2 regions of the Nonomuraea salmonea genome follow, and region 1 is predicted to be linked to the other one. Evidence: riboswitches for the same ligand, from Rfam matches in the RefSeq annotation. Region 1 holds a riboswitch; the other holds the start of a gene.
What was found. Region 1 has a riboswitch for S-adenosylmethionine ahead of thrC (threonine synthase). Riboswitches for the same ligand answer to the same signal wherever they lie in the genome.
Positions count from the first base shown of each region.

Region 1 (7,845 bases):
CAGACCGATACGCGGAGTAGTTCCGGTTTGTCCTATGGAGAGGGGGAAAGTCGGACATGTGCACCGGGTGGCAGGCCCAGCCGCTGGGCCGCGTCACCGCAGTTGACCGCGATCGCGATCAGCCCCGCCGAGTCCGCGAACGCCACCAGCTCGCCCGGCGGCACCGCCGCGTACGTCTCCCGGTACGGCAGCGCGAGCTGCCGCCGCCCCAGCCACACCCCGAGCGTGTCGCCCACCCGCACGCCCAGCGACCGCAGGTCGCCGGCCCCGATCGACAGCTGCGTGTTGCCGTAGCGGTCGACCGAGACCACCTCGCCCTCCACCGAGCCGTCGCGCAGCAGCGTGGTCGGCTCGGGCAGCGTGACCAGCCGCGACACCGGCAGCCGCGGCCCCAGCTCGGCCGCGGGCAGCCCGCCGTAGAGCCGCCCGGCCACGGGAGCGAACACATCACGCCCGGGGAACGTCGGCGAGGCAGGCCGCAGGAAGTAGGCGTCGTTGGTGATCTCGTACGCCGCCCGCGCGCCGCCGCTGGCGTGCACCGCCCACGACAGCAACCCGTTGTCGGGCCCGATGAACACCCGGCCGCCCGCCTCGACGGCCACCGCCCGCCGCGCGCCACCCGCCCCGGGATCGACCGCACCGATGTGGATACCCTCGGGGAGGTACGGGATGGTCTGCGCCAGAACCGCCGCGCCGCGCCGCACATCGCCGGCCGGGATGAGGTGACAGACGTCGATCACCCGGGCCTCAGGGGCTATCCCGGCGATCACTCCATGACAGGCCGCCACATATCCATCCTCTAACCCGTAGTCGGTGAGGAGCGTGATGACAGAGGTCACATCTGGTGACTGTACGTCTCCCAATCCGTCGTGAACAGCCGCACTCCGCACATTACGATGGCGAACGGGCCGCGTGCGGGCGGCGAGATCGTCGCCCGCCCCTTTCGAGGAGGACACCATGGGAGCACCGCTCAGCGATGACAATGCTGCCCAGGAACCGTCCCGACAACCACTCTCACAACGCGATCTCGATCTCCTCGCCTTCGAACGCCAATGGTGGCGCTACGCGGGCGCGAAGGAGCACGCCATCAAGGAGACGTTCGGCTTCTCCGCCACGCGCTACTACCAGCTCCTCGGTGAGCTGATCGACCGGCCGGAGGCGCTGGAGCAGGACCCGATGCTGGTCAAGCGGCTGCGCAGATTACGATCCACGCGCCGGCGCGACCGTGCGGCCAGAAGGCTCGGCATGCGTCCCTGACCGTCTGGGTACGGCAGCCGAGTGAAGAACATCCCTGGAATGGAAGCGATCGTGCACGATCCGGCGGGCGCCGTGATCGGGCTCGACTTCGACGGCACCCTGTCGCCGATCGTGCCCGACCCCGCCCAGGCCGTGATCCATCCGAAGGCGCCCGGCGTACTCGCCGAGCTGGGCGCCCGCGTCGGAGCGGTGGCCATCGTGACCGGCAGGCCCCCGGCCACCGCCCTGGCGCTCGGACCCGGCCTGGCCGACGTGCCCGGCCTGGTGGTGCTCGGCCACTACGGCTTCGAACGCTGGGAGGACGGCCGCGTCTCCGCGCCCCCGCCGCCGCCCGGCGTCCCCAACGCGGAGGCCGAGCTGCCGCTGCTGCTCGAATCGCTGGGCGTGCAGGGCGTGCGCATCGAGGACAAGGGGCGGGCCGTGGCCGTCCACACCAGGCGCAGCCCCGACCCGGAGGGCGCGCTCGCCGCGCTGCGCGAGCCGCTCGCCAAGCTGGCCGACAAGCACGGGCTGGTCATCGAGCCCGGCCGCATGGTGCTGGAGCTGCGGCCGCCGGGCATGGACAAGGGCCACGCGCTCGGCCTGTTCCTCACGGAGCGGGAGGCGCGCTCGGTCATGTTCGTCGGCGACGACCTCGGTGACCTGGCGGCGTTCGACGCCGTACGCGCGTCCGGCCTCCCCGGCGTGACCGTGTGCAGCGGCTCGACCGAGGTCACCGCGCTCGCGGAGCGCGCCGACCTGGTGGTGGACGGCCCCGACGGCGTGGTGCGGCTGCTGGAGGAGCTGGTCTCGGCGATCACCCGCTCGTGACGCGTCAGGCCAGGGCCTCGAGCTGGGCGGCGAGCCACTGTTGCGGTGGCAGCGCGGTCGCGGCGGCGCGCAGCTTGTCGCGGCGGCTGCGCCGCTCGTCCTCCGGCATGACCAGCGCCTCGTGCAGCGCGGCCGCGGTGCCGCTGATGTCGTACGGGTTGACGAGCAGCGCGTGCTGGCCCAGCTCGGCCGCGGCGCCCGCCTCCCGCGACAGCACGAGCGCGCAGTGCGGCGACAGCACGGGGCCCTCCTTGGCCACCAGGTTCATGCCGTCGCGGATGGGGTTGACCAGCAGCACGTCGGCCATCCGGTAGGCGGCCAGCGAGCGCGGATAGTCGTCGTTCACGTTGAGGATGAGCGGGTCCCAGTCCTCGGTGGCGTACTCGTCCTCGATCTCCTGCGCGCAGCGCTGCACCGACGCGGTGTACTCGCGGTATTCGGGCAGGTCGTGCCGGCTGGGATAGGCGAAGGCGAGGTGCACCACGCGGCCGTGCCATTCGGGGTGGGCGGCGAGGAACTCGCGGTAGGCGTTGAGCCCGCGCACGATGTTCTTCGACAGCTCGGTGCGGTCGATGCGGACGATCAGCCTGCGCCCGCCGACCTGCTCCCTGAGCGCCGTCATGTGCGACTCGACGTCGGGCTCGCAGGCCCGCTCCCACAGCGCGGCGCCGTCCACCCCCAGGCTGTGGACTCCGATGCGGGTGGTCCTGCCGGCGTGGGTGACGCTGCGCCCGACGCGGTCGGCCTCGGCGCCCAGCAGCCGCTCGCAGCAGTCCATGAACGCCTGCGCCCACCGGTCGGTGAGGAAGCCGGCGTGGTCGGCGCCCAGGATGCCTTCGAGCACCTCCTTGGCGACGTCGTCGGGCAGCAGCGAGAAGTATTCGGGCGGCGCCCACGGGGTGTGGCTGAAGTGCGCGATGCGCAGGTCGGGCCGTTCGGCCCTGAGCATGGCGGGGGTCAGCGTAAGGTGGTAGTCCTGCACCATCACGCGCGCGCCGTGGCCGGCCTCCTCGGCCAGCGCCAGCGCGAAAGCGCCGTTGTAGTCGCGGTATGACTCCCACTCGCGCTCGAACCTGGTGCCGAAGTTGGGCGAGTTGGGGATGTCGTAGAGCAGATGGTTGACGAACCACAGGGTCGAGTTGGCCACCGCGTTGTAGGCGCGATGGAAGGTGGCGGGCGGGATGTCGAGCATGCGCATCGGGCCCGTGTCGTAGCCCGCGTGGTCGACCCGGCCGCCGCCGGCCTGCCGCACGGCGCTGCGGTCGCCGTCGGACAACGCCGCGCAGACCCACAGCACGCCGTCGCCCTTGGCCACGCCCGACAGGCCCGACACGAGACCGCCGCCGCCGCGCTTCATGGTGAGTTCGCCGTCGTCGGAGACGGTGAAGGAGACCGGCCCTCTGTTGGAGGCCAACAGCACGCTGTTCATCTAGGCTCCTTTCGATCATAGGATCCCAGCTATGGCGCTTGATGAGCTAACCGAGGAACTCGCCCGCTCAGCCGCTGCCGGAGATCATCGCGCACTCGGCGAGCTCCTGGCGCGGATAGAGCCCGATGTGATGCGGCATTGCGCCCGAATCCTGCCTTATCACCAGGACGCGGAGGAGGCCTCGCAAGATACGTTGCTGGCTGTCGCGCGTAATATCGGGCGGTTCGAGGGGCGCGCCAGGTTCAGTACGTGGCTGCACATCGTGACGGCCAACTGCGCGCGCACGACGTACCGGTCGCTGAAGCGGCGGGCGGCCGAGCAGAGCTCGGACGAGCTGCCGATGCAGAAGCCCGACGTGCGGCGGGTCAGCGTGATCGCGGGCTCGCGGCTCGACCTGCTCGACGCGATGGAGGCCCTGGAGGCCGACAAGCCCGACCTGGCGCAGGCGCTGGTGCTGCGTGACATCGTCCAGCTCGACTACAACGAGGTGGCCGAGCAGCTCGGCATCCCGCTGGGCACCGCGAAATCCCGCATCCATCAGGCACGCAAGTACGTGCAGGGTGTGCTGGGCGAAGACTATCGCTGAGACCACCCGTCTCACATGGTGAGACGGGTGGTAATTGCGGCCACTTAAGCGGGTAGAGTCCGTTTCAACAACTTCATATTGCTCATCCAGAGGGGTGGAGGGACCGGCCCTGCGAAGCCCCGGCAACCCTCCCGGCTTTCGACTCGCGACCAGGCGAGGCCGACCGGGACAAGGTGCCAATTCCGGTTCGCGGTCAAGGTGGCCGCGGGCGAAGATGAGGGAAGGCCTCGCTTCATGTCGCTTGACTTTGGTCCTGCCACCGCTCTGTCCTGCCGCGAGTGCGGCGCGCGTTACCCGCTGGGTCCCAGCTTCGCGTGTCAGGAGTGTTTCGGGCCGCTCGAGGCGGCCTACGACTTCGGCCGGGTGACCCGCGAGCAGATCGCATCGGGTCCGGCCAACATCTGGCGTTACCGGGCGCTCCTTCCGGTTCCGGCGAACGTGACCGAAAAGCCGAATATGAACCCCGGCTGGACGAAATTGGTCAAGGCCGGAAACCTCGGCCGAACGCTCGGCATCAAGTCCCTTTACGTGAAGGACGACTCCGGCAATCCCACCCACTCCTTCAAGGACCGGGTCGTCGCCATGGCCGTCGAAGCGGCCAGGAACTTCGGCTTCCACACGCTTTCCTGCTCCTCCACCGGCAATCTCGCCGGCGCCGTCACCGCCGCCGCCGCGCGGGCAGGGCTCGACGCGTGCGTGTTCATCCCGGCCAATCTGGAGCAGGCGAAGATCGCCATGGCGCGGGTCTTCGGCGGGAAGCTCATCGGCATCGAGGGCACGTACGACGACGTCAACCGGTTCTGCTCCGAACTCATCGGCGACCCGCTGGGCGACAAGTGGGGATTCGTCAACGTCAACCTGCGGCCCTACTACGCCGAGGGCTCCAAGACGCTCGCGTACGAGATCGCCGAGCAGCTCGGCTGGCGGCTGCCCGAGCAGATCATCATCCCCATCGCCTCCGGGTCCCAGCTCACGAAGATCGACAAGGGCTTCAAGGAGCTGGTGAAGCTGGGGCTGGTCGAGGACACCCCGTACAAGATCTTCGGGGCGCAGGCGGCCGGGTGCTCGCCGGTGTCGACCGCGTACAAGGCGGGGCACGAGGTCGTACGGCCGGTCAAGCCCGACACCATCGCCAAGTCCCTGGCCATCGGCAACCCGGCCGACGGGCCGTACGTGCTGGACATCGCCCGGCGCACCGGCGGAGCCGTCGAGGACGTCACCGACGCCGAGATCGTGGCCGCCATCAAGCTGCTGGCCTCGACGGAGGGCGTCTTCGCCGAGACCGCGGGCGGCGTCACCGTCGGCGTGCTGAAGAAGCTCACCGAGAACGGCGTGCTCGACCCCGACGCCCTCACCGTGGTGCTCAACACCGGTGACGGGCTCAAGACGCTCGACGCGATCAGCGACGACGCCGCACCCACGGCCGTGATCCGGCCCTCTCTCGACGCGTTCCGCGCGACTGTCTGACAACCAGGAAAGGCGACTTAAACCATGAGCGTTTCTGTGCGGATTCCCACCATTCTGCGCACCTACACCGGGGGCAACGCGGAGGTCAGTGGCGAGGGCGCGACGCTTCGTGACGTGCTCATCAAGCTCGACGCCGACTACCCGGGCATCGGCGCGAGAATTCTGGATGAATCGGGCAAGATTCGTCGTTTCGTCAACGTTTACGTGGGGGAAGAGGACGTCCGTTTCGCCGAGGGCCTCGACACTCCCGCCCCTGAGGGGACTCAGATCTCCATCATCCCGGCGGTCGCCGGCGGCTGAGTGTCGCGGCTCGCATCCAGAAGGCGCCCCTTGTGGGCGCCTTCTCCTTTTCCGGGCCTAATTCAATGTTGAACCAGGTTCGGGAAGAAGAAATAGGCAGTTCCCAGATTGACTCTGTTGCCAAACCCCTCCCCACAGGTATGGTCGAGGGCGATCGTCCGGCTGATTTTCTGTTAAGTCGGGCGATTACAGGTCTCGCGGAGGAATGGGCGAGATCTGGGAGACCAGTAAGAGGAGTCGGAAGTGGCGCAGGGCACCGTCAAGTGGTTCAACGCGGACAAGGGCTACGGCTTCATCGCGGTAGACGGTGGTAAGGATGTATTCGTCCATTACTCAGCGATCATGATGGACGGGTACCGATCTCTCGAGCAGGGACAGCGCGTCGAGTTCGAGATCACGCAGGGCCAGAAGGGACCGCAGGCGGAGTCCGTCCGAACGGTCTGATCGACATCCTGGTATGCACCGGGCGGGTTCGCACGGCAGCGCAGTCCGTGCGAGCCGTCATCTCTCTCTCGTCGACTCGCGTACGGTGGGCCGCCCAGGGCGGCTCGCCGTACCGGCGTACTGACTGACCTGGGCGGAAACGTGGGGCAGGTGGGCGTTCGCTTGCACTCGACAGGGTAGAGTGCTAAACAGTTCGTTGGCACTCTGTGCAGCAGAGTGCCAACACCGGATCGGGACGATGGGGTCTGCCGAAGGAGATGCTGACCCATGCCGTCGCGGGCGTCGGCTCGGTCCACGACAAGCCACCCTGCATCTGGGAGGTCTAGCCTTATGGCAGCCAAGATGATCGCGTTTGACGAGGACGCCCGGCGCGGTCTCGAGCGCGGTATGAACCAGCTCGCCGACGCCGTCAAGGTGACCTTGGGTCCCAAGGGCCGCAACGTCGTGCTGGAGAAGAAGTGGGGCGCTCCCACGATCACCAACGACGGTGTGTCCATCGCCAAGGAGATCGAGCTCGAGGACCCCTGGGAGAAGATCGGCGCCGAGCTGGTCAAGGAGGTCGCGAAGAAGACCGACGACGTGGCTGGTGACGGCACCACCACGGCCACCGTGCTCGCCCAGGCGCTGGTGCGCGAGGGCCTGCGCAACGTCGCCGCCGGCGCCAACCCGATGGCCCTGAAGAAGGGCATCGAGTCCGCCGTCGAGCGCGTCAGCGAGGAGCTCTCCAAGCTGGCCAAGGACGTGGAGACCAAGGAGCAGATCGCCTCCACCGCCTCCATCTCCGCCGCCGACCCCGAGATCGGCTCGCTCATCGCCGAGGCGATGGACAAGGTCGGCAAGGAAGGCGTCATCACCGTCGAGGAGAGCAACACCTTCGGCCTCGAGCTCGAGCTCACCGAGGGCATGCGCTTCGACAAGGGCATGACGTCGATGTACTTCGTGACCGACTCCGACCGCATGGAGGCCGTGCTCGAAGACCCCTACATCCTGATCGTCAACAGCAAGGTCTCCGCCAACAAGGACCTGCTGCCGCTGCTCGACAAGGTCGTCCAGTCCGGCAAGCCGCTGCTGATCATCGCCGAGGACGTCGAGGGCGAGGCTCTGGCGACCCTGGTCGTCAACAAGATCCGCGGCCTGTTCCGTTCCGTCGCCGTCAAGGCTCCGGGCTTCGGCGACCGCCGCAAGGCCATGCTCAACGACATCGCGATCCTGACCGGCGGTCAGGTCATCGCCGAGGAGGTCGGCCTCAAGCTCGAGACCGCCACCCTCGACCTGCTGGGCCGCGCCCGCAAGGTGGTCGTGACCAAGGACGAGACGACGATCGTCGACGGCGCCGGTGACGCCGAGCAGATCTCCGGCCGGGTCAACGAGATCCGCGCCGAGATCGAGCGCACCGACTCCGACTACGACCGCGAGAAGCTCCAGGAGCGCCTGGCCAAGCTGGCCGGCGGCGTCGCCGTCATCAAGGCCGGTGCCGCCACCGAGGTCGAGCTCAAGGAGCGCAAGCACCGCATCGAGGACGCCGTCCGCAACGCGAAGGCGGCCGTCGAGG
Region 1 covers NZ_JBHMCF010000013.1:202,029-209,873, reverse strand. The annotation lists gene ACFFR3_RS18935 (SAM hydrolase/SAM-dependent halogenase family protein) at 33-839, opposite strand; gene ACFFR3_RS18930 (DUF3263 domain-containing protein) at 958-1,257, shown strand; gene otsB (trehalose-phosphatase) at 1,297-2,067, shown strand; gene ACFFR3_RS18920 (alpha,alpha-trehalose-phosphate synthase (UDP-forming)) at 2,072-3,496, opposite strand; gene ACFFR3_RS18915 (RNA polymerase sigma factor) at 3,528-4,082, shown strand; SAM riboswitch class I at 4,162-4,303, shown strand; gene thrC (threonine synthase) at 4,317-5,549, shown strand; gene ACFFR3_RS18905 (MoaD/ThiS family protein) at 5,574-5,849, shown strand; gene ACFFR3_RS18900 (cold-shock protein) at 6,093-6,293, shown strand; gene groL (chaperonin GroEL) at 6,624-7,845, shown strand, end outside.

Region 2 (7,845 bases), on a different contig from region 1:
CGGTGGCGATGCGCTCGCCGTCGAGCGTCAGCCGCAGCCGCAGCACGCCGTGGGTGGAGGGGTGTTGCGGCCCGATGTTGAGGATCATGTCCTCGGTGGCCAGCTCTTTCGCGCCCGCGCCGATTCCGACCACACGTTCCGTCATACGGCCATGCTGCCACCGTCGTCGCTGGTGATCCAGCTAGGGGGTTGGTCAAGAGATGGCATGCGATGACATCCCATAGCCGGACAGGGGGAGGAATAGCTGGAACGGGGGGAGATAGGACCATGAAGAGAGTTCTCTTCGACATCGCGGCCCTGATCGCGCGCGTCATCACCGGCGTGATTTTCGTCGCGCACGGCTGGCAGAAGTGGCAGGGCGGGCACTCCGCGATCGCGAGCGGATTCGGCGAGATGGGCATCCCGATGCCCGAGCTGGCCGCCGGGTACGCCATGGTCGTCGAGCTCATCGGCGGGGTGCTGCTGATCATCGGGCTGGCGGTCCGCCCTGTGGCGCTGCTGCTGCTGCTCAACATGCTGGGCGCGATCATCTTCGCGCACTGGGACAAGGGCATCATGGTGCAGGAAGGCGGCTGGGAGCTCGCGGCGGCGCTCGGCGCGCTCTGTCTGCTGTTCCTGGCACTGGGCGGCGGGCGCATCGGGATCGACGGCATCCTGTCGTCGATGTTCCGGCGGCGGCACGACCGCCGGGCCGCCGAGGAGGACCTGGTGTCGTACCGGCCGAACAGGACGGACACCACCACGGGCTCTTACGGCACCACGGACACCGGCTCCTACGGCGGGCCCACCACGCCCGCCCGGTCCACCACCGAGGAGCCGCCCGACGTCCCCAGGCAGCCGGGCGCGCCCCAGCAGGAGCCGCGGCAGAGCCGGCTCAACGACGAGGACATGCGGGAGATCGACTCCCTGGTCGCCGACGAGCCGCCCCAGCACCGTAAGCCACCGAACCGCTGAGCCCGGCGGACGGGCCGCCCGGAAAGGCCGCCCGGAAAGGCCGCCCGGAAAGGCCGCCCGGAAAGGCCGCCCGGAAAGGCCGCTCGGTGAGGCCGCTGGGCGTCAGCGTGCGACCAGGTCGCGCAGGGCCGACACCAGCCGGTCCACGTGTTCCTGCGTCGTGCCGATGCCGATCGAGGCCCGCACGGCGGACGCGGTGCCGTCCTCGCAGCCGCCGTCGGAGGCGCCCAGCAGATGACGGACGAACGGGTGCGCGCAGAACTTCCCGTCGCGCACCCCGATGCCGTACTCGCCGGACAGCACCTCGGCCACCTCCCGCGCCGAGTACCCGGCCACGGTGAACGACACGATGCCGACCCGGGGGTGGTCGGGACCCCACAGGGACAGCTCGCGTACCCCGTCGATGGAGGCCAGCCCGGCACGCAGCCGCGCGATCAGCCGCTCCTCCTCGCGCACCAGCTCGGTCCAGCCGGTCGCGGTCAGCGCGTCGCAGGCCGCGGCCAGCGCGATGGCGCCCAGCACGTTGGGGGTGCCCGCCTCGTGGCGTGGCTCGGGGTCGTCGTGCCACTCGACGTTCGCGGCGCTCTCGCCGACCGAGCGGACGGCGCCGCCGCCCTTGAGGTACGGCTCGCCCGCGGCCAGCCAGTCCCGCCGCCCGACCAGCGCGCCCGCGCCGAACGGCGCGTACAGCTTGTGGCCGGAGAAGGCCACGTAGTCGAGGTCGAGCGCGGTCAGGTTGAGCCGCCGATGCGGTACGAGCTGCGCCGCGTCCACCAGGATCCGCGCGCCGTGCCGGTGCGCGATGTGGGCCAGGGCGGCGATGGGCCACAGCTCGCCGGTGACGTTGGAGGCGGCGGTGACGACGAGCAGCTTGGGCCCTTCGATGGCGGCGAGCGTCTCGTCGGCGGCGCGCACGGCCTCGCCGGGGAAAGCGGGCGGGGCCAGCCGGACCGCGTTCGGCCAGGGCAGCAGGGAGGCGTGGTGCTCGGTGTCGAAGACGACCGTGGTGGTGCCTTCGGGCAGGCAGCCGGCCAGCAGGTTCGTGGCGTCGGTGGTGTTGCGGGTGAAGATCACCGCGTCGTCGGGGCGGGCGCCGACGAAGGCGCGTACGGTGTGGCGGGCCTGCTCGTACCGGGCGGTGGTGAGCTGGGAGGCGTAGCCGGCGCCGCGGTGGACGCTGGAGTAGGCCGGGAGCGCGGCGGTGACGGCGGCGCTGACCGGCTCGAGACAGGGGGCGCTGGCGGCGTAGTCGAGGTTGGCGTAGCCGACCAGGCGGCCGCCCTTGACCGGCACTTCGAGGTCGGCGCCCAGGACGGCGGGGATCGGCCGGGCCTGCGTGGCGGGCGCCGGGGTCTCCTCGGCGGCGCGGGCGTTGCTGAAGATCGTCAGAGTGGACACGGCGAACCTCCTCGGGGTCATCGGACCCCTGGAAGCAGCCGAGGAGCCCGCGCTTGCCCGCCACACCTCGTGACGGACCAGGTCTTCACCCGGGGCACCCCGCCGCGGACGCGAGGGTTGCCGGCCAGCTAGCCGGGGCTTGACGCTGGCACTCATGACCTACGAGGGGAACTATAACCGACACCCGGGCGGAAATCGCAAGCCGTGAACTTCTGCGGCCTCCGGCTCGTTGCTACCGGAAACCCGCCTGCCCTCGAGTCATGGAGGTACCCGATGCTCGACTGGGTGGCCGATCCGCAGATCTGGATCGGCTTTTTAACCCTGGTCGCCCTGGAGATCGTGCTGGGGATCGACAACATCATCTTCATCTCCATCCTCGCCGGGAAGCTGCCACCCGAGCAGCGCGACCGGGCCCGCGTGCTCGGCCTGGGCGCGGCACTCGTCAGCCGGCTGCTCCTGCTGCTGGGGCTGTCGTGGGTGGTGCAGCTCACCGAGCCGTTGTTCGAGGTCCTCGGTCATGAGATTTCGGGACGTGACCTGATCCTGCTGTTCGGCGGCCTGTTCCTGCTGGGCAAGAGCGTCACCGAGATCCACCACAACATGGAGGCGCCTCACGACAAGGACGGCAAGAAGCCCGCGGCCGTCTCCTTCACCTCCGTGATCCTGCAGATCATGGTGCTGGACATCGTGTTCTCGCTCGACTCGGTGATCACCGCGGTCGGCATGGTGGACGAGCTCGGCGTCATGATCGCGGCGGTCGTGGTGGCCGTGGTCGTGATGCTGTTCGCGTCCGGGCCGATCAGCCGGTTCGTGGACAGCCACCCCACGATCAAGATGCTGGCGCTGGCGTTCCTGGTGCTCATCGGCGTGATGCTCGTGGCCGAGGGTCTCGACCAGCACATCCCCAAGGGCTACATCTACTTCGCGATGGCGTTCTCCGTCGTGGTCGAGCTGCTCAACATCCGGGTGCGGAGCAGGAACGCGAAGAGGGAGGCGTCCGCTTCTAAGATGAAATAGTGGGCTTTGATCCTTGGAATCCGGAATTCGTGGCGTACCCGTACCGCGTCTACGAGGAGCTGCGGCGCGAGGCGCCCGTCAGCTACTTCGAGCCGACGGGCCAATGGCTGATCTCCCGGCACGCCGACGTCAACGCGCTGCTCAGGGATCGCCGCCTGGGCCGCTCGTACCTGCACGTGGCAGGCCACGAGGAGTTCGGCAGGCCGGCTGAGCCGGAGTTCCAGGAGCCGTTCTGGCGCGTGATCAGGGCGGGCATGCTCGACGTGGAGCCGCCGGTGCACACGCGGTTGCGCCGGCTGGTCTCCAAGGCGTTCACGCCGCGCATGGTCGAGTCGCTGCGGCCCCGCGTCAGGGCCATGGCGGGCGAGCTCGTGGATGCGTACGTGGAGAAGGGCGGCGGCGACCTCATCGCCGAGGTCGCCGAGCCGCTGCCGGTCACCGTCATCGCGGAGATGCTCGGCATCCCCGACGGTGACCGCCACCTGCTGCGCCCCTGGTCGGCCGACATCTGCGGCATGTACGAGCTCAACCCCACCCTGGAGGCCCAGCACACCGCCGTACGCGCGGCCACGGAGTTCTCCGACTACCTCAAGGCCCTGGCCGCCGACCGGCGCGCCAACCCCGGCGACGACCTCGTCAGCGCGCTCACCCAGATCGGCGAGCTGACCGAGGACGAGCTGGTCGGCACCTGCGTGCTGCTGCTCAACGCCGGTCACGAGGCCACCGTGAACGTGACGGGCAACGGCTGGTGGTCGTTGTTCCGCAACCCGGCCGAGCTGGCCAGGCTGCGCGCCGACCGCTCGCTGCTGCCCACCGCGGTCGAGGAGCTGATGCGGTGGGACACGCCGCTGCAGATGTTCGAGCGGTGGGTGCTTGAGGACATCGAGGTGCACGGCGTGCGCATCCCGCGCGGCTCGGAGGTGGCCCTGCTGTTCGGCTCGGCCAACAGGGACCCCGAGGTGTTCGCCGACCCTGACCGGCTCGACGTGGGCCGCGCCGACAATCCGCACATCTCGTTCGGCGCCGGCATCCACTTCTGCCTGGGCGCGCCGCTGGCCAGGATCGAGCTGGCGGAGTCGTTCGGCGCCCTGCTCGACCGCACGTCGAAGCTGGAGCTGCGGGAAGAGCCCGAATGGAAGCCGGGCTACGTCATCCGCGGCCTCCACGCGCTGAACCTGACGGCCACCCCCGCATGAAGGCGTGAACGAGCACGTCGCCGCCGCCTGAAGCGGCGGACGCTCCCGGCTGGGCTTCGCCCGGGGGCGTGGCGGGGGTCACTTGGTCTGGCTGAGCCAGCCGAAGCCCCCGAGCCCGGTCGCCTCCAGCAGCTCGCCCTCCTCCGAGGCCCGCGCGAGCGCGCGAAGGTAGCGGCGCGGATCGGTGCGGGCCAGGTCGAGGGGCGGCCGCGCGCCGGTCAGCCCCAGCTCGCGCAGCGCCTCGCGCTGTGTGGACAAGGCTGTGGATATCGCGCCGGCCCGCCGCCCGGCCTCGGCGCACGCGTCGAGTGCGACGTGTGCGGTGATGTCGCAGCTCCCGTCGGGTACGGGGGTCACGACCGACCCGTCCCGGTATCCGGTCAGCGTTCCACAGGGCGGACGGTTATCCACAGGATGTGCATAATCGATGGCGATCGCCCGGCCCCTGGTGAGACGGACGAGAACGGACGCCCACGCCTCGTCACGCGGCCTGCCGACCTCGGCCCGCGCCCCCATCCGTGTCAGCGGCCACCACCGGTCGAGCCACTCCCGGTCGGCCGGCCGCAGCGGCCCGCCCAGGCGCTCCTCGCCGGTGTGCACCTCCACCATCACCACCCGGGGCCCGTCGGCGGTCTGCTCGACCACGTCGAGCGGCACGTTGTCGAGCCACTCGTTGGCGACGGCCAGCCCGGTGAAGCAGCACGGCAGCTCTCTCGACCAGGCGATCTCCTCGGGCAGGCCGGCGGGCCTGGGCGACAGGTCGACCGCCGTGACGCGCAGCCGGTCGCGCAGCGCGGGCTCGGCGCGTTCGAGGACCTCGGCGACCAGCACGCCCTCGCCCGCCCCGATGTCGACCAGGTCAAGCGCGTCGGGTTTGCCCAGCTCGGCGTCCACTTCCGCGAGCAGCGCCAGCACCGCCTCGGCGAAGGCCGGGGACGCGCTGACGGAGGTGCGGAAGTGGCCCGAGGGGCGTTCGCGGAGGTAGAAGCCCTCCTCGCCGTACAGCGCGCGCTCCGTCGCCGCGCGCCATGTGAGCCACATGCCTGGACTATCTCATGACTTCCCATCGCGACGCACTGTCATTGAATGACTACTCAATGTCGCAATCTTGCGCTAGCGTTTACCTGTTGTCATCGAGTGATTGCCCTGCGTCGACCATCGGGCGGTGCGGCCTTCACTCGCCGAAGAAGCACCCCGCGGTCGTGCAGGCCGCGAAAGAGAGGAGCCCTCGTGCTGAAGAAGGTCATGGTCGTCACCGGAGCCGTCGCCATGCTGTCGCTGGCCGCCCCGGCGCACGCCGACATCACCAACGGCACCGGCGGCGTTATCTCCGGCAACCAGCTCCACGTCCCGATCGTCGCCCCGATCAACGTCTGCGGCAACGCGGTCGCCGTCATCGGCCTCGCGGTCGCGGGCTGCAAGGGCGGTGCCAACGCCTACGCGCCCAGCCACCACTGACCGCACTCATAGAGCCCGGGCCGGCGCAGGCCGGCCCGGGTTCATGTCCCGGCTGGTCAGTCGGCGGATGACCGGCCGGCGCACTCCCAAGGGGTCAGCGCGATCGCGGGCGTCGGGTCCACAGAGGACTCGGCGCCCGCTGCCTTTCTGCGATGGCCCCTCTCCTCATCTCTTCCGACAGGGGGTGCACCCATTCGCATGCCCTTGTCCCTTTTGTCGGTAACTCAACGCGCGGCAAATCTCCGGTCACGCTCGCCACTCCCCGAGGCCGTTACCCTGGTCGGCAGTGCCATCACGTTGGTCAGGGGTGAGACGTCATGGACGCAGGGGACCGCCCGGCACGGCTGACCGTCGGCGTGCTGGGGGCCGGCAAGGTGGGCTCCGCACTCGGCGCGGCGCTCGCGCAGGCGGGCCACCGGGTGGTGGCCGCCAGCGGCGTTTCCGACAACTCCCAGCGATGGGCGGCCGAGCGCCTCGGCGTCTCGCCGTCCAGGCCCGACGAGGTGGTGGCGGCGGCGCAGCTGATCCTGCTCACCGTGCCCGACGACGCGCTGCCCGACCTGGTCGGCGGCCTGGCCAGCACGGGCGCCGACCTGCGGGGCAAGATGCTCGTCCACACCAGCGGGGCGTACGGTCTGTCGGTGCTCGACCCGGCGGCCGAGGCGGGCGCGCTGCCGCTGGCGCTGCACCCGGTGATGACGTTCACGGGCCGCGACGACGACCTCAACAAGCTCACCGGCATCTCCTACGGCGTGACCGCCCCCGACGTGCTGCGGCCGGTCGCCGAGGCGCTGGTGATCGAGATGGGCGGCGAGCCGGTCTGGATCGCCGACTCCGACCGCCCGCTCTACCACGCGGCCCTGGCCGGCGCCGCCAACCACATGGTCACGCTCATCGCCGAGTCGGGCGACCTGCTGCGTGGCATCGGGGTCGAGCATCCAGGCCGGATGCTGGGCCCGCTGCTCGGCGCCGCGCTCGACAACGTGCTGCGGCTCGGCATCGCGGGCCTGACCGGTCCCGTCGTCAGGGGAGACGCCGGCACCGTACGCAAACACGTCGACGCGCTCATCCTGGCCGCGCCCGAGGCGGCCGACGCCTACATCGCGCTGGCCAGGCTCACGGCCGACCGCGCGCTGGCGGCCGGGCTGCTCAAGCCGGAGGAGGCGGAGCGGCTGCTCGACGCACTGGGGGGCAATATATGGACCTGACCGTCGCGTTCGGAGGGCTGTTGTGACTCCTCCGCTCCCTGGAGGGAGCGGCTTCTCGCTAAGCCGCTTGCGCAGCCTGGCGAAGGGCAAGCCCTGCCCTGAGAATGTTGACGGCCGCGTTCACGTCGGCGTGCGCGGCATGACCGCACGCCGTACAGACGAACGATGCCTGGGTGAGACGATCGTCCTTCGCGCAGTGCCCGCAACGGGCACACGTGCGGGAGGTGCCGGCGGGGTTCACCGCGATCAGCTCTCGACCGGCGCTTTCAGCCTTGTGCGCGAGGACCGTCAGGAACACCCCCCAGCCCGCGTCCAGGATGCTCTTGTTCAGTCCGGCCTTGGCCGCCGCGCGGTTGGGCAGGAACCCGCCCTCGCCATCCGGCTTCGGGGCCGGACTCTTGGTCATGTTCGTGATCCGCAGGTCCTCGTGCACGATCATGTCGTAGTCGCGGATCAGGGCGTTCGCAGCCTTGTGCGCGCCGTCGAGTCGTTGACGCCGGACCTTGCCGTGCAGGGCCGCGACGCGGGCGACCGCCTTACGGCGGCGCGTGGACCCGCGCTTTTTACGGGCCAGGTCCCGCTGAGCGGTTGCCGGCTTCCCGGCGGACGCCGCG
Region 2 covers NZ_JBHMCF010000038.1:287,283-295,127, reverse strand. The annotation lists gene ACFFR3_RS33705 (NADH-quinone oxidoreductase subunit D) at 1-145, opposite strand, end outside; gene ACFFR3_RS33700 (DoxX family protein) at 268-954, shown strand; gene ACFFR3_RS33695 (aminotransferase class V-fold PLP-dependent enzyme) at 1,057-2,352, opposite strand; SAM riboswitch class IV at 2,397-2,512, opposite strand; gene ACFFR3_RS33690 (TerC family protein) at 2,626-3,369, shown strand; gene ACFFR3_RS33685 (cytochrome P450) at 3,369-4,565, shown strand; gene ACFFR3_RS33680 (SAM-dependent methyltransferase) at 4,644-5,606, opposite strand; gene ACFFR3_RS33675 (chaplin family protein) at 5,796-6,023, shown strand; gene ACFFR3_RS33670 (Rossmann-like and DUF2520 domain-containing protein) at 6,341-7,231, shown strand; gene ACFFR3_RS33665 (RNA-guided endonuclease InsQ/TnpB family protein) at 7,290-7,845, opposite strand, start outside.
Region 2: another riboswitch for S-adenosylmethionine. It lies ahead of ACFFR3_RS33695 (aminotransferase class V-fold PLP-dependent enzyme); the one in region 1 lies ahead of thrC (threonine synthase).